Regions from separate parts of the Streptomyces sp. NPDC002265 genome, predicted to be linked through region 3. Evidence: riboswitches for the same ligand, from Rfam matches in the RefSeq annotation. Region 3 holds a riboswitch; each other region holds the start of a gene.
The links. Region 3 has a riboswitch for cyclic di-AMP ahead of ABT085_RS16330 (transglycosylase SLT domain-containing protein). Riboswitches for the same ligand answer to the same signal wherever they lie in the genome.

Region 1: another riboswitch for cyclic di-AMP. It lies ahead of ABT085_RS11860 (M23 family metallopeptidase); the one in region 3 lies ahead of ABT085_RS16330 (transglycosylase SLT domain-containing protein).
Region 2: another riboswitch for cyclic di-AMP. It lies ahead of ABT085_RS37195 (M23 family metallopeptidase); the one in region 3 lies ahead of ABT085_RS16330 (transglycosylase SLT domain-containing protein).

What each region holds. Positions count from the first base shown of each region.
Region 1 covers NZ_JBEOWS010000048.1:32,459-39,930, forward strand. The annotation lists gene ABT085_RS11840 (sensor histidine kinase) at 1-1,525, opposite strand, end outside; gene ABT085_RS11845 (MBL fold metallo-hydrolase) at 1,984-3,165, opposite strand; gene ABT085_RS11850 (TetR/AcrR family transcriptional regulator) at 3,362-3,973, shown strand; gene ABT085_RS11855 (SGNH/GDSL hydrolase family protein) at 4,023-4,808, opposite strand; gene ABT085_RS11860 (M23 family metallopeptidase) at 5,144-6,109, opposite strand; cyclic di-AMP (ydaO/yuaA leader) riboswitch at 6,112-6,273, opposite strand; gene ABT085_RS11865 (tyrosine-protein phosphatase) at 6,726-7,472, shown strand, end outside.
Region 2 covers NZ_JBEOWS010000325.1:3,323-10,794, forward strand. The annotation lists gene lhgD (L-2-hydroxyglutarate dehydrogenase) at 1-955, shown strand, start outside; gene trmB (tRNA (guanosine(46)-N7)-methyltransferase TrmB) at 1,168-2,028, shown strand; gene ABT085_RS37185 (PrsW family intramembrane metalloprotease) at 2,124-3,440, shown strand; gene ABT085_RS37190 (aldo/keto reductase) at 3,475-4,419, opposite strand; gene ABT085_RS37195 (M23 family metallopeptidase) at 4,618-5,646, opposite strand; cyclic di-AMP (ydaO/yuaA leader) riboswitch at 5,657-5,813, opposite strand; gene ABT085_RS37200 (PP2C family protein-serine/threonine phosphatase) at 6,070-7,434, opposite strand.
Region 3 covers NZ_JBEOWS010000077.1:4,199-11,670, forward strand. The annotation lists gene fahA (fumarylacetoacetase) at 1-1,081, opposite strand, end outside; partial or broken gene ABT085_RS16315 (carboxylate--amine ligase) at 1,336-2,590, shown strand; partial or broken gene ABT085_RS16320 (FAD-dependent oxidoreductase) at 2,618-3,831, shown strand; gene ABT085_RS16325 (HAD family hydrolase) at 3,980-4,795, shown strand; gene ABT085_RS16330 (transglycosylase SLT domain-containing protein) at 4,815-5,285, opposite strand; cyclic di-AMP (ydaO/yuaA leader) riboswitch at 5,291-5,466, opposite strand; gene ABT085_RS16335 (polyprenyl synthetase family protein) at 6,256-7,266, shown strand.

The DNA of each region.
Region 1 (7,472 bases), on a different contig from region 3:
CGCGACGGCCCGGCACGGGGACCGGACCGCTGACACCTGACGCGGTCGAGGCGGAACCCGTGGAACCCGTGGAACCCGCGGAGCCCGCGCCGTTCCCGGTCCGCGCGCTCCCGTCGAGGGCGGCGGGAACGACGGTGCCGCGGTCGTCGTCACGCTGCTGCCGACGCCGTCGGCCGGTCGGGACGGCCGGTGCGGCGGGCGCGAGGTGCCGTCCGGGCTCCGGGGCGGATCCGGTCCCGGACTGCTGCGGTCCGGCGGGACCGGCCGCCGGATCCGCCGGCCGGGGCACGGCGACGGCCCCGACGACGCCACCCGGCGCCGTACCGAGCAGCCCCTGCGGCACGACCAGGACGGCCTGCACCCCGCCGTAGATGTTGGTCTGGAGGCGGACCCTGATGCCGTGTCGGCGCGCGAGCTGGGAGACGACGAAGAGCCCGATCCGGCCGTCGGCGAGCAGCCGGGCGACATTGACCTGGTCGGGGTCGGCGAGCAGGTCGTTCATCCTGCTCTGCTCCTCGGCGGGCATGCCGAGCCCGCGGTCCTCCACCTCGACGGCGAGCCCGGAGGTGACGAGGTTGGCGCGCATCAGCACCTGGGTGTGCGGGGCGGAGAACACCGTGGCGTTCTCGACGAGTTCGGCCAGCAGGTGGATGACGTCGGCGACAGCGTGACCACGCAGCTCGCCGTCGACCGGCGGGACGAGCTTGACCCTTGAGTACTGCTCGACCTCGGCGATCGCGGAGCGCAGCACCTCGGTCATGGACACCGGGTTGCTCCACTGCCGGCGCGAGACCGCCCCGCCGAGCACGGCGAGGTTCTCGGCGTGACGGCGGATGCGGGTGGCGAGGTGGTCGACGTGGAAGAGGCCCTTGAGCAGGTCGGGGTCCTCGATCTGGTTCTCCAGCTCGTCGAGGATGGAGATCTCCCGGTGCACCAGCGACTGGAGCCGCCGGGCCAGGTTCAGGAAGACCTCCAGCTTCTGTTCGCTGCCCGTCTGGCTGGAGAGCTGGGCGGCCTGCACGACGGCGGTGACGGCGCCGTCGTGCGCGCGGGCCAGGTCCGCGGCGAGAAGTTCGAACTCGTCCGCGTCCTTGGCCGGGCCGCCGCGCGGCTTGCGCCGGGGCGCGTTCTCGCCGCGTCGTAACGCCTCGACCACGGCGCGCAGATCGGCCTCGCCGCGGGCGCTGCTGCGGCGCAGCGCGGCGATCCGGTCGGTCACGGACCGGGCGGCACGGTCGGCGGCGACGGCGGCGATCAGGATCCCGGCGACGGTGACCGCGAGGGCGCCGGTCAGCACCGCCCACAGGGTGATGCCCTGTCCGGCCCCGGCGGAGCGGGCGGTGACCAGGATCGCCGCGCACGCGCTGAGGGCGACCGCGATGGGCGGCAGCACGGCGAGCCGCAGGAGTTGCGGCCGTATGTGGGCCTCGGGCAGCGGGACGGCGGGGCGGGCGACCGGCCGCCCGTGCCGCCCGCCGCCGTCACGGCGGTCTGCGCGTGCGGCCGGTGCGCGGAGGTGAGACATCGGTGTCCTCGTGCTGGTCCGTCGAGCCTGAGCCTGGTTGCTCACGCGTGGTGCGCAGCTCGGGCATGCGCCATCGCGATGCCGGTCGGGAGAGTCGAAGAATTCGGCCCTGCGTCGCCCGGCGGACACTCACAGTAGTCGCGCTTGCGACAGGTGCGGTGGGCAGTTGGCAAAGTCCCACGGGGAGCATCCCGCTCTGGTATGAGGCCTCGCACGAAAGACCGATAAACCCACCGGACCCCCCTCCCCCAGGGGGAACACGAAGAGAACCCGGCAGTAAGAAGTTGGTCTCAACCGATCAGAAACAGTCACCGTCGGTGATGTCGAAAGGCTCGGTGATGCCGAAAGGGCGAGAACCGTCGCCGCCCGACCGCGCATCCGCCCGACCGCGCACGGGTGCCGACGGAGCACGAGAGGAAACGGGGCCGCGCATGGTCCGGCCCCGGACGGATCGCCCCCTACTCCCCCGCGAAGGCCGGTTCCGGTCCGGCCGACGCCACCGGCGGCCATGTGGGCCAGCCCCCGGTCGGCGGCTTGGCGACGGCACGCCACCACGGTGCCGAGGGCGCCGCCACGGTCGGCTCGAACGGCTCGCCGGCCACCGGGGCCGCCAGGTTCGCTCCGGCCTTGTGCAGGGCCCGCATCGTGCCCTCGCCCGGCTCGGCCCACGGGTGCGGCGCCAGATTGAAGGTCGCCCAGTGGATGGGCAGCATCACGCCGGCCGCCGGGTCACCGGACTGGAGGTCGAGGTGGGCCTGGACCCCCTCCTCCGGAGTCATATGGATGTCGGGCCAGAAGTCCGAGTAAGCACCGATCTGGATCATTGTGGCGTGGAACGGGCCGTGTTCCGCACCGATGTCCCGGAATCCGTCGAAGTAGCCCGTGTCACCGCTGTGGTAGATCCGGTGTTCCTCGCCGGCCACCACCCAGGAAGCCCACAGCGTGTGCTGGGTGTTGCGCAGCCCACGGCCGCAGAAGTGGCGCGCGGGGGTGGCGGTCAGGGTGAGGCCGCCGATCCGGGTCGACTCGTGCCAGTCCAGCTCGCGCAGCCGGTCGGCCGCCACACCCCAGTGTTCGAGGTGCTCGCCGACCCCGAGCGGCACGGCGAACAGGGTGTCCGTGCCCGCCAGCGCCTTGATCGTGGGCATGTCGAGGTGGTCGTAGTGGTCGTGGGAGATGACGACGACGTCGACCGGGCCGAGCGCGGCCAGCGGCAGGGGCACCGGGTGCAGCCGCTTGGGACCGGCGAAGGCGAACGGCGAGCAGCGCTCCCCCCAGACGGGGTCGAACAGCACCCGTCGGCCGTCGATCTCGGCGAGCACGCTGGAGTGTCCCATCCAGGTGAGCCGCAGTCCGGAGGCGGGCGGCCGGGCGAGGTCGGCGAGGGTGGTGGCGTGCACCGGGATCGTGCCGCTCGGGGCGCGGTGCGACTTGGCCTCCCGGTCGAAGTAGACCTTCGCGAGGGAGGCGGCGGAGCCCGAGGGCCGGATCCGGGACGGGCCGCCGGGATTCTGGAACACCCCGTCCTTGAAGTGGGGCGATCTGCGGATGCGCGCCATGCGCCCGCCGCTCGGGTCCGCGCCGAAGGCCGCGGGCTGCAACGAGCGGAGCCCGAGGCTCGAGGAACGGGAACCGGGCACGGCACCTCCAGGGGGAGTCAGGACGCTTCATTATGGTCGGCTCCTGCCACAACGCCGGTGCCCGGCCGTACGTTCCCGTCCGCCCCGCGGGCAGCCGTGGCACCCGTCACCGGCGACGGCCGTCCCGCGCCCGGACCCGTTTCGTACGGATCACTTCGCCGTACCGGCAGCCGGGGTGCGGCACTAGGGTGACCGGGTGGCGAGAGTGCGGTTGAACGTGGCGGAGCGGCGCGAGGAGTTGCTGCGGGCCGCCGTGCAGCAGATCGAGGCGCGGGGCGTGGCGGCGGTCAGGATCGCCGACGTGGCCTCGGCACTCGGGGTGAGCAACGCGCTGGTGCTCTACCACTTCTCGACCAAGGAGAAGCTGGTCGCCGCCGCCTTCACCTACGCGGCCGAGGAGGACCTGGCCCGGTTGCGCAAGCTGCTCGGCCGCCGGACGACCGCGCTGCGGCGGCTGCGCTCGGCCGTGCGCTGGTACGCCCCCACGGGGCAGGCCAAGGGCTGGCGGCTATGGATCGAGGGCTGGGCGGCGGCGCTTCGCGAGCCCGCGCTGCAGAACGTCACGCGCGACCTCGACCGGCGGTGGAAGGCGGCGCTCGCCGAGGTCGTCGCGGACGGTGTGGCCGCCGGGGAGTTCGAGTGCCCGGACCCCGCGGCCACCGCGCTGCGTCTGACGGCGCTGCTCGACGGGCTCGCCGTGCAGCTGACGTCGTACCCCGGTGCCGTCTCGCGGGCCCGCGCGCAGGAGTGGGTGGACGAGGCGCTCGCCCGGGAACTGGGGCTCGCGCGGGAGGCGTTGACGGCGTAGACGCGGAGCCGGCCGGAGGACCGGCCCCGCGCCCGGGTCCGTCGGCCGCTCAGGCCACGGACGCGATCCGTTCCTTGATGTCCTCCGGGGACAGCGCGCCCTTGGCGGTCACGTGGTCGCCCGAGGACTCCCCGCGCAGCCGTCGGCCGATCCACGGGACCAGGTACTCACGCGCCCAGTGGACGTCGTCGCGCCGTACTTCGAGGGTGCCGCGCGGCGGCAGCGCCGGCCAGGGCTGCTCGGGGTCGGCCGGGACCTCCACGCCGAGGGTCTGGCCCGCGCGCAGCGCCACCCGCGTGTGTCCCTCGGGCGAGAGGTGGAGCCGGTCGTCGTCCCAGGCCCTGCGGTCCTGGACGGACTTGAGGGACCACAGGTCCAGCACCGGGCAGCCGTACCGGTCGGCGACGGCCCGGACGTGCCCGTTGTAGGTCGCGATCTTCCCGCGCAGGTGCTTGAGCAGGGGAACACCGCGGGTGTCGAAGCCGGTCGTCACCATGACCGTGCCGGATACGGCGGTCAGCGCGGCGATCGCGCGCTCGAACCGCTCCGCCACCTCGTCGGGATCGGTCCCGGGCCGGAGGATGTCGTTGCCGCCGGCACAGAAGGAGACCAGGTCCGGCGCGAGTCGGACGGCCTGCGGAAGCTGGTCCTCCACGATCTGGTCGAGGAGCTTTCCGCGTACCGCGAGATTGGTGTACTGGAAGTCGCCCTCGGGCTGCCGGTCCGCCAGGAGTACCGCGAACCGGTCGGCCCAGCCGACGAACGCCCCGTCGGGGCCGGGGTCGCCGACGCCCTCGGTGAAGCTGTCCCCCACCGCTACGTACGACCCGATCACTGCTCTGCTGTCACTCTTCGAATCGTCTGCCACATCGGCTCATGATTCACCTTCGAATGTGACCTACGCGACCGTAGCCATGGGTTGACGGACGGTGAGATAAGCCACTCCTAAAGAGTTGCCCAATCAGGGAATAAGCGTGCGATCCGGGACGTCGACGCAGTGCCCGCACCCGGACGCGCCGAAGGCCGGACCCCGGGGTGGGGGTCCGGCCTTCGACGGCGGAGACGCGCGCGGGAGACGGCCTGTCGGTCGGACAGTCCGTCAGCCGCACAGCCCGTCGTTCGGACGGCCCGGCTGTCAGGCGGCGGCCCGTCGGTCGGACGGCCCGCGGGTCAGACGGCGACGCCGTGCGCCCGGAGGTAGGCGATCGGGTCGATGTCGGAGCCGTAGTCCGGCGTGGTGCGGATCTCGAAGTGCAGGTGCGGGCCGGTCACATTGCCGGTCGCGCCCGAGAGGCCGACCTGCTGACCCGCGGTCACGGCCTGGCCGGCCGAGACGGAGAGCTGGGACAGGTGGGCGTACTGCGCGTAGTGGCCGTCGGCGAGCCGGATGACGACCTGGTTGCCGTACGCGCCTCCCCAGCCGGCCGAGACGACGGTGCCCGCGCCGACGGCCTTGAGCGGGGTGCCGGTCGGGACGACGAAGTCGACGCCGGTGTGGTGGCCGCTGGCCCACATGCTGCCCGCCACGTGGTACGCGGTGCCGATCGGGGCGCCGGCGACCGGGAGCACGAAGCCGCTGGCGGTGGCCTGCGGCGCGGCGGCCTGCGGGGCGGCGGGCTTCGACGCGGAGGACTGCGCGGACGAGGACTCCGTGGACGCGGACTGCGCCGAGGAGGACTCCGCCGACGGGGACTTGGGCGCGTCGGCCTGCGGGGTGGCGGACCGAGCACCCCCGCCCGTCACGGCAGCCGCGCCGATGCTGAGCTTCAGACCGGGGTGGATCAGCGACGGATCGGCCCCGACGGCCGCCCGGTTGTCCTGGTAGAGCCGGTGCCAGCCGCCGTCGACGTGCTGCGCGTCGGCGATCTTCGCGAGGTAGTCGCCGGCGACCACCGTGTAGGTACGGACGTCCGTGCTCTGCCCGGCAGTCTGCTCGGCGGTCTTCTGGCCGCTCGCCGGGACGGACTGCACGGCCGTGCCGGGAACCGACTGGGCGGCGGACTGCGGCGTCGCCGCGTGCGCACCGGTGGCTCCCAGCAGCGGGAGGGCGAGCGCGGCGCCGCCGGTTCCGGCGACGGCGAATGAGCGGGTGAGACGCAGGGTCTTGGGACGGCGGTGCTTACCCTTCGCGGGCATGGCGATTTCCTCTCCGGCGCCTACGAGGTGAGCTGTCGGGTGCGGACTGGAGATGTCCGGCCGCGCTCGCGGCGCGGCTGAACCCCTAGCCTGTTCCGGTGACGGGACCAGGCGGTCGAGCCTGTGGGTCCCCCGCTCCTGCCGTGCACGGGTGAGTGTGCGGACACCGGGCGGCGGCAGGATTAGGCGTCCGTCCGGATCGGTCTGGAACGTAGGCGAGCCCGCCGCAAGGGGACAAGCGCCCTCTTCCGGATCTGCCCGATTTGCTTGATCCGTTACGAGAGATCCCGATTACCCTCCGTGAATTCACCACCCTCTCGCTTCACATCCCCCCAAAAAAGCGCACTGATTGCGTGAACATGACGTACCACGCACGGTCACCGATATGACCCTGCTCACGCGCCCGTCACTCAGTCACCTTTACTCCGGGGCGACTTGGCGCGAAGGGTTTATTTCGGTCATATCTCTCAGAGGTGATACAGAAGGACGATCGGCGCATCGACCCTTGGGGCTGTGGGCAACACGGTCCCCCTGGAACCGATGTCGTATCGTCGACAGCGCATCCCGTCGGCCACCCGCCGAGCCACGCCGACGGGTCCAGCGGGAGGAGCCCCCCTTGACGCAGCAGGTCCCGTCGACCGAGCCCGAACTGGCCGGAGTGCGCAACTTCCGTGACGTCGGCGGGCTGCCGACCGCCGACGGGCGGCGGGTGCGCCACGGCGTGCTGTTCCGCAGCGGTCACCTGGCGCACGCCACCGACGAGGACGCGGCGTTCCTGTCCTCCCTGAAGCTGCACACGATCTTCGACTTCCGCAACGCGGCGGACCAGAAGCTGGAGGGCCCGGACGTCGAGCTGCCCGGCGTGCGCAATGTGAACCTGCCGCTGTCGGACCCGGCGGACGGCTCCGAGTTCTGGAAGATGGTCCGCGACGGCGAGATCGAGCAGCTGCGCGCGATCCTCGGCGAGGGCAAGGCCGCCCACCGGATGATCATGTCGTACCGCACCATCGTCAAGGAACGGACGGACGAGCACTCCCGGGTGCTGCACTCGCTGGCCGAGGACGGTGTCCCCGTCCTGATGCACTGCGCGGCGGGCAAGGACCGCGCCGGCCTGTCCATCGCCGTGACGCTGCTGGCCCTGGGGGTGGAGCGCGAGGCGATCCTCGCCGACTACCTGGAGTCCAACGCCACGCACCGCCGTTACAAGGTGCGCCGCAGCGACTCGTCCTCGGCCGGCTACTCCCCCGAGGTCATGGAGCTGCTCAGCCCCCTGTTCGACGCGCGTGCCGAGTACCTGGCCGCGGCGCTGGAGACCATCGAGGAGAACTGGGGCGGCGTCGACGCCTACCTGGAGCAGGGGCTC
Region 2 (7,472 bases), on a different contig from region 3:
GTACGGCATCGCGCACGCGGTGACCGGAAAGCTGATCGTCGCCACCGGCCGCGAGGAACTCCCCCGGCTGCACGCACTCGTCCAGCGCGGCCGGGAGAACGGCATCCCGGTAAGGGAACTGGGCGCCGCCCAGATCATGGAGTACGAGCCCGAGGTGCGGGGTCTTGCCGCCATCCACGTCGGCACGACGGGCGTGTGCGACTTCGCGGCGGTCGCCCGCCGGCTGGCCGAGGCCTCCGGAGCGGAGATCCGCTACGGGGCACAGGCCGTACGGATCGACCGGCGGCCGGAGCGGGGCGTCGCCGTGCGGACCGCGCGCGGGGACATCGTGCGCGGGCGGGTGCTGGTCAACTGCGCCGGGCTGCACTGCGACGAGGTGGCGCGGCTGACCGGGGACGAGCCCGAGGTGCGGATCGTGCCGTTCCGGGGCGAGTACTACGAGCTGGCGCGGCCGGAGATGGTGCGCGGGCTGGTCTATCCGGTGCCCGATCCGACGTTCCCGTTCCTCGGGGTGCACCTCACCCGCGGGATCGACAGGGAGGTCCACGTCGGACCCAATGCGGTGCCGGCGCTGGCCCGCGAGGGGTACGGCTGGGGGGTCGTACGCCCTCGGGACCTGGCCGGTACGGCGGCCTGGCCCGGAACCTGGCGGATGGGCCGGCGGCACTGGCGGTACGGGATGGGCGAGCTGCACAGATCGGTGTCCAAGCGGGCGTTCGTGCAGGCGGTGCGCAGGCTGCTGCCGGAGGTGACCGAGCGGGATCTCGTGCGGGCGGCGCCGGGGGTGCGGGCCCAGGCCGTGCTGCGGGACGGGACGCTGGTGGACGACTTCCTGATCCGGGAGGGCGCGCGGGCCGTGCATGTGCTGAACGCGCCCTCGCCGGCGGCGACGGCCTCGCTGCCGATCGGACGGGAGGTGGCCCGCAGGGCGCTGACCGTACTGGGCTCGGCATGAGGACGGGATCCACGACGGCGGGGACGGCCGCCCCAGGAGCCACCGCGACCGGGAAGACCGCCACGACCGGGCGGGCGGTCACGGCAAGGCGGGTGGTCACGGCCGGGAAGACCGCCGTGATCAGGAAGACGGTCACGGCCAGGAGGGCGATCCCGGCCAGGAGGGCGGTCACGGCCGGGGCTGTCGGCGGGCGCCGTAAAATCGACTCCACTGTGTCTGAGCTGAACACCTCCCCCGAAGCGCCCCGGTCCGCCCCCGACGCACATCGGCACCGGTCCGGCACCGATGTGCCCGACCGGCCCGCCCGGCCGAAGGGAGAGCCCCGCTTTCCCGACGGCCCGCAGGCCGATCCCGCCGGATCGCACTTCGAGCGGCGGATCCGCAGCTTCCAGCCGCGGCGCAGCCGGGTGACCACGGGACAGGCGGACGCGTTGCAGCGGCTGTGGTCCCGGTGGGGGCTCGACATCGACGGGCAGCGCGTCGTCGACCTCGGCGAGCTGTTCGGCAACGGCAACCCGGTGGTGCTGGAGATCGGCTTCGGGATGGGCGAGGCGACCGCGCAGATGGCCGCCGCCGACCCGGACACCAACGTGCTCGGCGTGGACGTGCACACCCCGGGCCAGGGCAACCTGCTCAACCTCGCCGACCACCACGGGCTGTCCAACGTCCGGGTGGCCAACGGGGACGCCATCATCCTGCTGCGCGAGATGCTCGCCCCCGACTCCCTCGCCGGGCTGCGCGTCTACTTCCCCGACCCGTGGCCCAAGAAGCGCCACCACAAGCGACGGCTGATCCAGCCGGAGTTCCTCGACCTCGCCGCGACCCGGCTGCGGCCCGGCGCGCTCGTGCACTGCGCCACCGACTGGGAGCCGTACGCCGAGCAGATGCTCGACGTGCTCGACGCGCACCCGGACTTCGAGAACACCCGTGCCGAGGGCGGTTTCTCGCCCCGTCCCGCGTTCCGGCCCGTGACCCGTTTCGAGGGCCAGGGACTGGACAAGGGACATGTCGTGAACGATCTGCTCTTCCGTCGCGTACAGCACCGCGAACCGCAGGAGCAGCGGCCGCTGTAACCGCGGCGGCCGTGGTGGACATGGCCGTCCGGGCCGCCGGGCCGGCGGCACAAAAGGAACAGCAAGACCAGCCCTCCCTCGTTAGGGTCAATGCCGTGGCGACCGTTCCCCCTTATCCGACGCACCCCTTCGGCCCCGCCGGAGGCGGGGTCCGGCACCCACGCTGGTGGCAGCGCACAGGGGTGCGGTACGGCGCCGTGATCACGTTGCTGGCGCTCTCCGGGCTCGTCATCCTGGCGCTGGTGCGCCGCCAGACCGGCACCGAGGGATTCCTGGTCGGGCTCGGACTCGCGGTCCTGCCGGTGCCGTTGCTCGTCACCGCCTTCCGCTGGCTGGACCGGGTCCAGCCGGGCCCCTGGCGCAATCTGCTGTTCGCCTTCGCCTGGGGCGCCTGTGCCGCGGCGCTGATAGCGATCGTCGCCAACAGCTTCGCGACGGAGTGGATAGCGACGGCGACGGCCGATCCGTCGGGCGCCGACACCCTCGGCGCGACCGTGATAGCGCCCGTGGTCGAGGAGTCCGCCAAGGCCGCCGCCGTGCTGCTCGTCTTCCTCTTCCGCCGAAGGGACTTCACCGGCATCGTCGACGGGGTCGTCATAGCCGGGGTGACCGCGACCGGCTTCGCGTTCACCGAGAACATCCTCTATCTCGGCACCGCCTTCGGCACCGACCAGCTCAGCGGGGACCGGGGCATCGCCTCCGTCACCGCGGCGACCTTCTTCGTCCGCGTCATCATGTCGCCGTTCGCGCACCCCCTGTTCACCGTCCTCACCGGCATCGGCTTCGGCCTCGCCGCGCTGTGCACGGACCGGCAGCGCGTGCGCCGGGTGCTGCTGCCGCCGGGCGGACTGCTGCTCGCGATGGGCATGCACGCGTTCTGGAACGGCTCCGCGACCTTCGGCGAGTACGGGTTCTTCGCCGTGTACGGGCTGTTCATGGTCCCCGCGTTCGGCCTGCTGACCTGGCTGGTGATCTGGACCCGGCAGCGCGAACTGCGGTCCGTGTACGAGGAGTTGCCCGCGTACGTCGCCGCGGGCTGGCTGACCCCTGCCGAGCCGTACGCGCTCGGCTCGATGCGGGCCCGGCGGCTGGCCCGCGAGTACGCCGGGCACCACCTCGGCAAGCCGGCCGAGCGGACGGTGGCGCAGTACGAGACGTACGCGACCTCGCTCGCGGCCCTGCGGCGCAAGGGTCGCCGGGGCCGGGCCGGCAGCGACTTCGTCGTGCGGGAGCGGGAGCTGCTGCACGAGCTGTGGCAGCGCCGGGAGGTGGCGCGGCCCGCGCTGGACTACGCAGCGCGGGCGACGGCCCCGCCGGTGCCGGTGATGATGCCGGCGCCTGCCCCGGTGGCCTGGCCGGCGTACGGATATCCGGCGGCCGCGTACCCCGCCTACAACCCGTACCGGTCGTAGCCCCGGCGCGTCCGGGGAAGACGGCCGGGCCGGATCAGGCCGATGCCTCGGTGAGGCGGGCGAGCTCCGGCTCCGTCAGCTCCAGCTCCGCGACCCCGAGCAGGGCCGGCAGCTGCTCCACCGTCCGCGCGGAGGCGATCGGGGCCAGCACCGTCGGCCGGGCGGCGAGCCAGGCCAGGGCGACGGTGGCGGCCGCGACGTCATGGGCGCCCGCGATCTCGTCGAGGGCGGCGAGGACCGCGCGGCCGCGGTCGGTCTCCAGGTGCTTGGCGGCGCCGGTGGCCCGTGCGCTGTCGACCGTCGTACCCGGGCGGTACTTGCCCGTGAGGAATCCGGAGGCGAGGGCGTAGTAGGGGACGGCCGCGAGCCCGGACCCGGCCGCGACGTCCTGGAGCTCTCCCTCGTAGGTCTCGCGCGAGACCAGGTTGTAGTGGGGCTGGAGGGCCACGTACCGGGCCAGGCCCTCGCGGTCGGAGAACTCCAGGGACTCGCGCAGCCGCTCGGGGGAGATGTTGGAGGCGCCGATCTGGCGCACCTTGCCCGCCCGCACCAGCTCGTCGAGCGCGCCGATGATCTCCTCGACCGGCACCTCGGGCTTGTCGAAGTGGGTGTAGTAGAGGTCGATGTGGTCGGTGCCGAGGCGGCGCAGCGAGGCGTCGGCGGCGGCCTTGATGTTGGCGGCGGTCAGACCGGGGAAGTCGGGGTGCTGGCTGACCTTGGTGGCGATGACGACGTCGGCGCGGTTGCCGCGGGCCCTGACCCAGTTGCCGATGATCGTCTCGGACTCGCCGCCCTGGTTGCCGTCGGCCCAGGCCGAGTAGGCGTCCGCGGTGTCGATGAAGTTGCCGCCCGCGGCCGCGTAGGCGTCGAGCACGGCGAAGGAGTGGTCCTCGTCGGCGGTCCAGCCGAAGACGTTGCCGCCGAGGGCGAGCGGGAAGACCTCGAGGTCGGAGGAACCGAGCTTGCGAAGAGAAGTCATGCTCAATGTCAACGCCCGGCCCGGAAGGCGATATTCCGTACGGCCGCCGTCCGGCGCTCCCACCGCTTCCGTGAACCGTGGCCCGTGACCGCCCACGGCCCGTGACCCGTGGCCGGGCAGCAAAAAACCGGCAGTCCTGGCGTCGGGGGGATGTCGCCAGGACTGCCGGAGGTCAGATGACGCGGGGGGCCCTGTACGTCAGGGGGTGAGTCCCTTGCCGCGCAGCCAGGCCATCGGGTCGATCCCGTCCGCGCTGCCGCCCGGGTGGACCTCCAGGTGCAGGTGCGGACCGGTGACGTTGCCGGTGGCGCCGACCCGGCCGATGACATCGCCGGTGGCGACCTTCTGCCCGACGCTGACGCTGATCGAGGACTGGTGGCAGAACCACAGCTCGGTGCCGTCGTCGAGGGTGAGGATCGTGCGGTAGCCGTAGGAGCCGGCCCAGCCCGCCTCGGTGATCGTGCCGCTGTGGATCGCCTTGATGAGCGTTCCGGTGGGCGCGGCGAAGTCGAGGCCCGTGTGGTACCCGGAGGACCACATGGAGCCGGCCTCGCCGAAGGTCGAGGTGATCGTGTACGAGGAGGTCGGCAGCGTGTACTGCTTGGCGAGCTCGGCCAGGCGCTCGGCCTCGGCCTTCTTCGCGGCCTCCTCCTCCGCCTTCTTCTTGGCGGCTTCGGCCTTCTGCTTGGCCTCCTGCTCCGCCTTGGCGGCCGCGTCGCTGGCGGCCTTCTCGGCAGCGGCGGCGGCCTTGGCCTCGACCTGGGTCTGCTGCTGCTCGGCCTGGGCCATGATCCGGCTGCGCAGCGCCTCACCGGCGTCGGTGGTGCCCTGGGCGGTCTCGGCGGTGGTCACGCCTATGCCGCTGAGCGGGGCCGCGACGTCCTGGGCGGTCTCGGCGGGCTTCTCGTCCGACAGCAGGGAGCCGACGGAGGGAAGATCGGGCAGGGAGATGGAGACCGGGGGCTTGCCGGTGTTGGCGCTGGCCATTCCGCCGCCGGCGACGGCGGCTATGACACCGACACCCAGGACGGTGGAGCTGCGGGCGAGTCCCCCGCCACGCTGCTTGGCGACACGATGCTTGCCGCGCGGGGGGCGAACGGTCTCCGCGGTGGGATTCCACTCCTCCCACGGACCCTCGTCGGCGCGGTAGCTGCCGAAGCCGAAAGCCTCGGCGTCGGGCTGGCTCGGCACGAACGGGGCCTCAGGGGCAGGCGGGTTGGACGCCACGTGGGCGCGCTCCTTCCTTCCTTCTCGCCTACCGGGTTAGCTGACGGGTTCGGAGCAGGAAGGTCTCCTACGCGCGTATACCGCCTGTCACTGACAGTGGTGGCCGTGCGATTCACCCCAGGGTGTTGGTTCCCCGGTTCCCTTGCGGGATTCGGCGCGTGCGCACGGAGCCGCCTTGTGACGGCTGGGACAACCGCGCTGCGTTATCGAACGTTAATGGGCACGGGGGCGGGATTCCAAGCCGTTCTGCTTGATCAATAACATTTTTGGCCAGGACTTAAGGCGATGACCGGCGAAAATCGGGCGAGTTGGCCCTTGCGCGAGACGCGGGGGCAACGCCTCAGGAGTCACCCGGGTTTTGATGGTGACTCAGATGTTATGCGCAGGGGGGTCGTTCGATCACTCCGGGTGACGGAGGCGTGGTCAGGGCCGCCGCACGGCGAGCAGGGCCATGTCGTCCGTCAGCCCTCCCCCGCAGTGCCGGTGCACATCCCGCGCGAGAGCGGCGAGCAACTCCTCGGGGTCGCGGAAGGAGCGGCCGGCGAGCCGCTCCTCGGGGTCGTAGAACCGGCCTTGGGTGTCGCGCGCCTCGGAGACGCCGTCGGTGTGCAGGAGCAGGGTGGCGCCCCTGGGGAACCGGGTCTCCTCCGCGCGGTCGGGCCGGCCGGCCAGCTCGCCCATGCCGAGCGGCAGAGCCGGCTCGTGGGCGGGCAGGGGGCGCACGGTGCCGTCCGGGTGCAGCAGCAGCGGCGGCGGGTGCCCGCGGTTGAGGATCCGTACCGTCTCGTCCCCGTGCGGAAGTTCGGCGAGTACGGCGGTGGTGAAGCCCTCGAAGGCGTCGGGCCCGTCGCGCCGGGTGCCCTCGCGCGCCAGCGCCCGCTCCAGCCGCTGCGCGACCGCCTCCAGGGTCGCCTCCTGCTCGGCGGCCTCCCGGAAGGCCCCGATGACCACGGCCACCGCCGACACCGCCCCCATGCCCTTGCCCCGTACGTCCCCGACGACCAGCCGCACGCCGCGCGGGGTGTCCTGCACGGCGTAGAGGTCGCCGCCGATGAAGGCGTCGGCCTGGGCGGCCTCGTAGCGGGCGGCGACGTCGTAGCCGCCGATCCGGGCGGCGGGCTCGGGCAGCACCGCGCGCTGGGCGGCCTCGGCGATCCCGCGGGCGCTGGCGAGGCGCTGGTCGCCGCGGCGCACGACACGGTTGATGACCGCGGCCATCACGGCGACCGTGGCCACGGTGACGATCTCGGTGACCGCGTCGGCGTCCGGGATCCGGGTGGACCGGGCGTGCACGGCGTACGCCCCGGCCACGGCCGCCACCCCCGTGACGGCGGTGCCGAGGAAGGAGTACAGCGGGGCCGCCACCAGCGGGGCGGCCGTGAAGAGGGGCGCCCCGGTGAAGCCGCGGGGCGTGCAGATGCCGTAGACGGCCCCGCCGACGGCCATCAGCGCGGGAAGCACCCTGAGGAGTGACCGCAGGAGACAGATCCGCCGTTCGTCGCCGGTGGCGTCGGCGGACACGGAGGACCTGGACGGTACGGAGGATGCAGGGGCCGCGGATGCGTCGGGCGAGGCGGGCACGGCGGCTGCCCGCTCGCCGGGGCCTGGGTCCGGGCCTGGGCCGGGGTCCGGCCCCGACACCGGTCCGGGATCCGGGGCGGGGTCGGGCGAGAGGCGGCCGCCCTCGCGTGCGTACGGGACGAGGTGGTCGTCCGCGGCCGTGCCGGGCCCCTCGGCCGCGCCTGGTTCCTCGTGCGGCCCCTCACCCGTCAGGTCACCAGAGCGCACCACTCGTCTCCCGCCGTCTCCAGCCACGAAGGTCCAGA
Region 3 (7,472 bases):
CGCGGCCGTTCCAGGTCAGCTCCAGGAGGGAGCCGCGCTGGCGTTCGGCGGGACCGCTGACCGTGCCCGACCCGTACAGGTCGCCCGTGCGCAGCGAGGCGCCGTTCACGGTCATGTGGGCGAGCTGCTGGGCGGCGGTCCAGTACATGCCGGAGAACGGCGGCTCGGACACGACATGGCCGTTGATCGCGACGGAGATGCGCAGGTCGTAGCCGCCGGGCTCCTCGCCCGCGTCGTCCAGGTAGGGCAGCAGGGCGTGCGTGCGGGCCGGCGGTGCCACCCGCGCGTCGTCCAGCGCGTCCAGCGGTGTGATCCACGCCGACACCGAGGTGGCGAAGGACTTGCCGAGGAAGGGGCCGAGCGGGACGTACTCCCAGGCCTGGATGTCGCGTGCGGACCAGTCGTTCAGCAGGCACAGGCCGAAGACGTGCTCCTGGAAGTCGCCGAGCGCCACCGGGCGGCCCGGCTCCGAGGGCGTCCCCACCACGAAGCCGACCTCGGCCTCGATGTCCAGCCGGACCGACGGGCCGAAGACCGGGGCCTCGTCGGTGGGCGCCTTGCGCTGGCCCGACGGCCGCACGACGTCCGTCCCCGAGACCACGACCGTGCCGGACCGCCCGTGGTAACCGATGGGCAGGTGCTTCCAGTTCGGGGTCAGGGAGTCCGCCGCGTCCGGGCGGAAGATCTGCCCGACGTTGCGGGCGTGGTTCTCCGAGGCGTAGAAGTCCACGTAGTCGGCGACCTCGAAGGGCAGATGCAGGGTCACCGACGACAGGGGGTGGAGGAACGGCTCGACGACCTGCCGGTGGGCCGGCACGGTCACCCACCCGGTCAGCGCGCGCCGTACGTCGGACCACACGGTGCGGCCGGCCGCCAGCAGCGGGTTGAGGGTGGGCCGGGCGAGCACGGAGGCGTACGGCGAGCCGAGCGCCCGGGCCGCGGCCCCCGCGTCGAGTACGTGATCGCCGAGCCGGACACCGACCCTGCGCTCGGCGGAGTCCGAACCCGCGGGGGAGAAGACGCCGTACGGCAGGTTGTGCGGCCCGAAGGGATCGCCCTCGGGGACGTCGAAGGGGGGCATGGGTGCTGCCTCACTCTCGGATGCGTGCGGTGCTTTCCGTCTGTTCTTGCCACACGATGCGTTTCATGTGGCCGCGCCACACGTTACGGCCGAGTTGCCTGTCTTGGGCAGTGTCTAAAGAGTTTGCAATGCCCCTTTTGGGGTTGTCGGAGCGGTCAATTCCGGCTTAGCGCTTTTTTCGTGACACGGACGGGCTGGGTCCGGTCCGTGGAGGGGGACACGTGGGGGAACCCGTGGCCGGGAGCGACGGCAGCGTGCCTTTACAGGCCGACGGCGGAGTGCCGGGTCTGATCGTCAAGTTCGGCGACTATCCGCTGCACCACGGCGGGGTCGGAGCGATCCGCAGTCTGGTCCGCCTGGGCGTCCCGATGTACGCGACAACTGAGGACCGTTACACACCCGCGGCGGCCTCCCGCTATCTGGAGCGGGCGTTCGTCTGGCCGACCACCGGCACCGAGGAGCCGGAGCACCTGGTGGAGGGGCTGCTGCGGATCGGCCGCCGGATCGGCCGTCCCGCCGTGCTCGTCCCCACCGACGAGGAGGCCGCCGTCCTGATCGCCGAGCACCAGTTAGGCGCTCGGCGGCAGCTTCCTCTTCCCGCGGGTCGAGCCGGAGCTGCCGCGCCGGCTGGCCAGCAAGCAGGGCCTGCACGAACTGTGTGTGGAACACGGCATCCCGAGCCCGTCGGCGGCCTTCCCGCAGACCTACGACGACATCGTCGCCTTCGCCGAGAAGGCCCGCTTCCCGGTGGTGGCCAAGAACCGTGAGGCGTTCGTGCGCCGGGAACGGCCTGCGGTGAACGGGACGACGAGGATCGCCACCCGCGAGGGCCTGCTGGCGCTCGCCCGCGACTGGGCCGGCCGTCCCGGCGACCCGGGGGTGATTCTCCAGGAATACCTGCCGAGGGAGCAGGCCGAGGACTGGATCGTGCACGCCTACTTCGACCGGGACTCGACCCCGCTGGCGATGTTCACCGGAGTGAAGGTCCGCTCCTGGCCGCCGCACGCGGGGATGACGGCGAATGCGTACGTAGTCGACAATCCGGAACTCGCGGACCTCGCCGCACGTTTCGTCAAACAGATCGGCTTCACCGGAATCGTCGACCGCGACCTGCGCTTCGACCGGCGCGACGGACAGTACAAACTCCTCGACTTCAACCCGCGCATGGGCGCCCATTTCCGGCTCTTCGAGAGCGGATCGGGGGTGGACGTCGTGCGCGCCATGCATCTGGATCTGACCGGGCGTGCCGTTACGGAGGGGGAACAGCGGGCCGGCCACCGGTATCTCGTGGAGAACATCGACCTGCCCGCCCTGCTCGCCTACCGCCGAAGCGGCTATACGGCGCCGCACGCACCGGCGCGGGCGAGCGGCACGGAGCTGGCCTGGCTGGCGGGTGACGACCTGCGGCCGTTCTTCACGATGCTCGCGCGCTTCGTGCGGCCGGGCGCGAAGCACCTGTATCAGCTGTGGCGCACCAACCGCCGCGGCGGCAGCACCACCACGAAGTGACGAAGTGACGTCCTGGGGAGGGACTTCGTGAGTCGACCCGTAGCAGTCATCGGTGCCGGACCCTTCGGCCTGTCGACCGCCGCCCATCTGCGGGCGCGCGGTGTCCCCGTCCGCGTCTTCGGCGATCCCATGGTCAGCTGGCGCGACCACATGCCCGCGGGCATGCTGCTGAATCGACGCCCGTGGCCTCCAGCATCGACGCGCCGCAGACCGGCCACACGCTCGCCGACTACTGCGACGCGGCCGGCATACGCCGGCTCGTGACGGACGAGGACATCATCCCCGCCGAGACCTTCATCGGCTACGGCGAGTGGTTCCAGCAGCGGCTGGTGCCGCGGCTGGAGCGGGTGCGGGTGGTCTCCGTCGAGCGCAGGGCCGGGGAACCCCGCGGCTCGGGCTTCGAACTGAAGCTGGACTCCGGTGAGTTGTTCACCGCCCGCGCGGTCGTCGTGGCCACGGGCCTGGCCGGGCTGTCCCATCTGCCCCCCGAGCTGACCGTCGCCGGGGCGGACGGACCCTCGCCCGCCGGTCCGGTCTCCCACAGCTCCCAGCACCACGACCTCGGCCGCTTCTCCGGCAGGGAACTCATCGTGGTCGGCGCGGGCCAGTCCGCGCTGGAGACGGCGGCGCTCGCGGCGGAGGCGGGCGCGCAGGTGCACGTGGTCGCGCGCGGCCGTGGCCGGGTGGCCTTCGGCGCACCCCCGTGGAAGCAGCCCAGGCTGTGCCCCGAGTCCCCCTTCGGCCGCGCCTGGTCGCTGTGGGCGCTCAGCTACTACCCGCACCCCTACCGATACCTGCCGGACCGGACCCGCCACTACCTGGTCCGTCGTGTGCTCGGTCCGCTCGGCGCCTGGTGGCTGCGCGACCGCTTCGAGGGAAAGGTACAGGTCAGCGAGGTCGAACGGATCGTCGAGGCGGGCGCGGCGGACGACCGGGCGACGCTGACCGTCGCCCCGCACTCGGGCGGCACCCACCGGCTGTCCGCCGACCACGTCATAGCGGCGACCGGCTACCGGGTGGACATGGCGGCGATGGACTTCCTGGGCCACCGGCTGCGTGCCGAACTCGTGGTCAGCCGAGGCACTCCCAGGCTCGGTGCGGGATATGTGTCGTCCGTGCCCGGTCTGTACCTCACCGGACTGCCGGCGGCGGCTTCGTACGGCCCGGTCATGCGGTTCGTGTGCGGCACGGAGTTCGCCTCTCCGCGGCTGGCGAAGCACCTGACGGCGGCCCACGGCTGAGCCGGGGACGAAAAGGTCAACGGGGGCCGTCCCGGGAGCCGTCGGAGACCGCGGGGCTGCCCGCCGGCGCCATCAAGGAGCCCGCAGGCGCCACTTGGGGCCGAAACGAGGGTGAGTCGCGAGGGCGCGGGGTCCGTATTCTCTGATCATGGCCGCTCCCCTCGCATTCTCACTCGTCGCCACCGATCTGGACGGCTCGTTGCTGCGCGGCGACGACACGCTCTCCGACCGGACCCTGGACGCACTCGCGCGGGTGACCCGGGCCGGTGCCCGGCACCTCGTGGTGACGGGCCGCCCGGCGCCGAGGGTGCGGCCGCTGTTCGACGTCATCGGCTGCGCCGGGCTCGCGGTGTGCGGGCAGGGCGCGCAGTTGTACGACGTCGGCGCGGACCGGCTGCTGTGGTCGGTCACCCTCGACCGGGAGCTGGCCGCGACCGCCCTCGGCAAGATCGAGGCCGAGGTGGGACAGGTGTACGCGGCCGTCGACCAGGACGGGGTCGACGGCCTCACGCTCATCGAGCCGGGCTATCTGATGCCGCACCCGACCCTGCCCGCGGTGCGGGTCGGACGGCGCGACGATCTGTGGTGCGAGTCCATCAGCAAGGTACTGCTGCGCCATCCCGCCCTGTCCGACGACGAGTTGGCGGCGACGGCCCGCTCGGTGGTCGGCTCGCTGGCGACGGTCACCATGTCGGGGCCGGGGACCGTGGAACTCCAGCCGTGCGGCATCACCAAGGCGACCGGCCTGGCGCTGGCCGCCGAGCACCTCGGGCTGCGCGCCGAACACGCCCTGGCCTTCGGGGACATGCCCAACGACATCCCCATGTTCGACTGGGCCGCCCACGGCGTGGCGATGGCCAACGCCCATCCCGAACTCAAGTCCGTGGCCGACGAGATCACCCTGTCGAACGAGGACGACGGCATCGCCGTCGTCCTCGAAAGACTCTTTCCCGCAGAGAGGTGACCGTCCCGGGCGGGGCCGGTCAGTAGGCGCTGAACACGCGGTCGATCGAGCCGTACCGCGCGGCGGCGTAGTTGCAGGCGGCCGTGATGTTCGCGACCGGGTCGTATATGTCGAACGACGTGCCGCCCACGTGGTAGCGGGCGAAGGTCGGGTCGATGACCTGGAGCAGGCCCTTGGACGGGATGCCCTTGGCCGCGTTGGAGTCCCAGAGGTTGATGGCGCGCGGGTTTCCGGAGGACTCGCGCATCACGTTGCGGTGGATCCCGTTGTAGGTGCCCGGGATGTGGTGCTGGGCCATGACCGCCAGCGACTGCCGGATCCAGCCGTCGAGGTTGTTGGTGTACTTGGGGGTCGCGGTCACGGGCGTGGTGGTGGCCGCGGAGGCGCAGGTGGCGCCGAGGAGCGGCAGGGCGAGCACGGCGGCGCCGGTACCGGCGACGGCGAGGGTGCGGACGAAACGGGCGCGACGGTTCTTACCGGCAGCGTGCATGACGTGATTCCTCTCGGGTGCCTACGAGGTGAGCTGTCGGGTTCGGGCCGGGAGGTGCCCGTCCGCGCTGCTCTGTGGCGATGCGGCTCAACCCCTAGCCGTTGCGGGTGCGATGTCCGGTCCGGCGGCTTACCTGGGTCCCCCGCTCCTGCCGTGCGGGTGTGTTCGGTGGTGGTGAAGGGCGGCGGCAGGATTAGGTGTTCGCCCGACTTGCCGGGAACGTATGCGAAAGCACATGTCCGGAACAAGTGTCTGATTCACACCTCGCCCTATTTGACCTTGGTCTGAGGCATTTGGGACACTTGATCCTTTGCGGTTGCCAAGGCTCAACTCGCTTGCCGTGGAAGGGTGGCGAGGATAGATGGCCGATGCATCCATTTTTGGCCCGAGTGACCCAATTCACTGCTTACGGAATCGGTCCCATTTGCCGCCAAGTGGAATTCTGTAATTAATAGCGATGAATCGGACATAAAGGTACATAAGGCATGTTTCTGTCGTGTCTGACGGTCCGTCGCCGCGCCTGCCGCGCCTGCCGCGCCTGCCGTGCCCGCCGTACGTGTCGGGGGGAGGGCGGCCGGATCCGGACGGCCCGGTCGCCTCTCGCGGCGGGCCCGGCAGGGGGGTGGGGTGTCGCGGGGCGTGTCGCGCGCGGCGGGGGCGTGAACCCGGTCGGGTGCTTTCGCCCGGCCGGGCCGGGGCGGCGGGAGGCGGCGGTACGTGCGGCCCTGGGGCGCGGATCGCCGCTCTCCGGCGGGCCGACAGGCATCGCCGTATCAGCAGAAAACAGCCGAAGCTCGTCCTTGTCGTCCGATCGGAAACATCCCGGGCATGATCCGGTACCGCCTGGCCGGTAACCGTGGGGGCTATCGGTGATCGAAACGTGACCGGATACGCTGACTTGAGGTGGTGGCAGCGACCTATCGACAAACCGCGCAAGCGCCAGTGGACACCAGCAGACAGGAGACCCCTCGTGACCGTCGTCGGGCCGTTCGGGCTGAGCGTGCGGGACCAGGCTCTGGAAGCCGATGTCCAGGCCGGATTGGCGGCTGTCGAGGAAGGCTTGCTCGAGGCCACCAAGAGCGAGGTCCCCTTCATCACAGAGGCCGCCCAGCATCTGGTGCGGGCGGGCGGGAAGCGTTTCCGGCCACTGCTCGTGATGCTCGCGGCGCAGTTCGGGGACCGGTACGCACCCGGGATCGTGCCGTCGGCGGTGGTGGTGGAACTGACCCACCTCGCCACGCTGTACCACGACGACGTCATGGACGAGGCCGAGGTGCGGCGCGGGGTGGACAGCGCGAACACCCGCTGGGGCAACGCCGTCGCGGTCCTCACCGGTGACTTCCTGTTCGCGCGGGCGTCCCACATCCTGGCCGACCTAGGGCCCGAGGCGGTGCGGGTGCAGGCCGAGGCGTTCGAGCGGCTGGTGACCGGCCAGATCCTGGAGACGGCGGGACCGCAGGACGGGCGCGACCCGGTCGAGCACTACCTGGACGTCCTGGGCGGCAAGACCGGATCGCTGGTGGCGGTGTCGTGCCGGTTCGGGGCGATGATGTCCGGCGCGGACGAGACGGTCGTGGACGTGCTGACGCAGTACGGGGAGCGGCTGGGAGTCGCCTTCCAGCTGGCCGACGACGTGCTGGACATCGCGTCGGAGTCCCGCGAGTCGGGCAAGACGCCCGGGACGGACCTGCGCGAGGGCATCCCCACGCTGCCGGTGCTGCGACTGCGGGAGCGGGCGGCACGGCTGGGGCTGGCGGAGGACATCGCGCTGTGCGAGCTGCTGGACTCCGACCTGACCGACGACGCGAAGCTGGCGCAGGCGCTGGCGGCACTGCGCGAGCACCCCGCGCTGGAGCAGGCACGCAAGGACACCGTGCGGTACGCGCAGGACGCGCGCGCCGCGCTGGCACCGCTGCGGGAGTGCGACGCGAAGCGGGCCCTGGTGGAGCTGTGCGACGCGGTGGTGCACCGGGCGGGCTAGGGCCTGCCGGACCGGGCCCTGCCGGGCAGGGCCCGGAGCTTTGTCCGGCTGCTCCTCCGTGGGAGCCGGACGGCGGTGTCGATCGGACGTGTGCGGTGCCGTGCGCGACCCCTACGGGTCGGGCGCGGCACCGCCTCTTTGTGTCATACCCCAGCAGTACGCGGAGTTGATCCCGCGGTCTGACGCTTCGACAGCACCGATTTGGT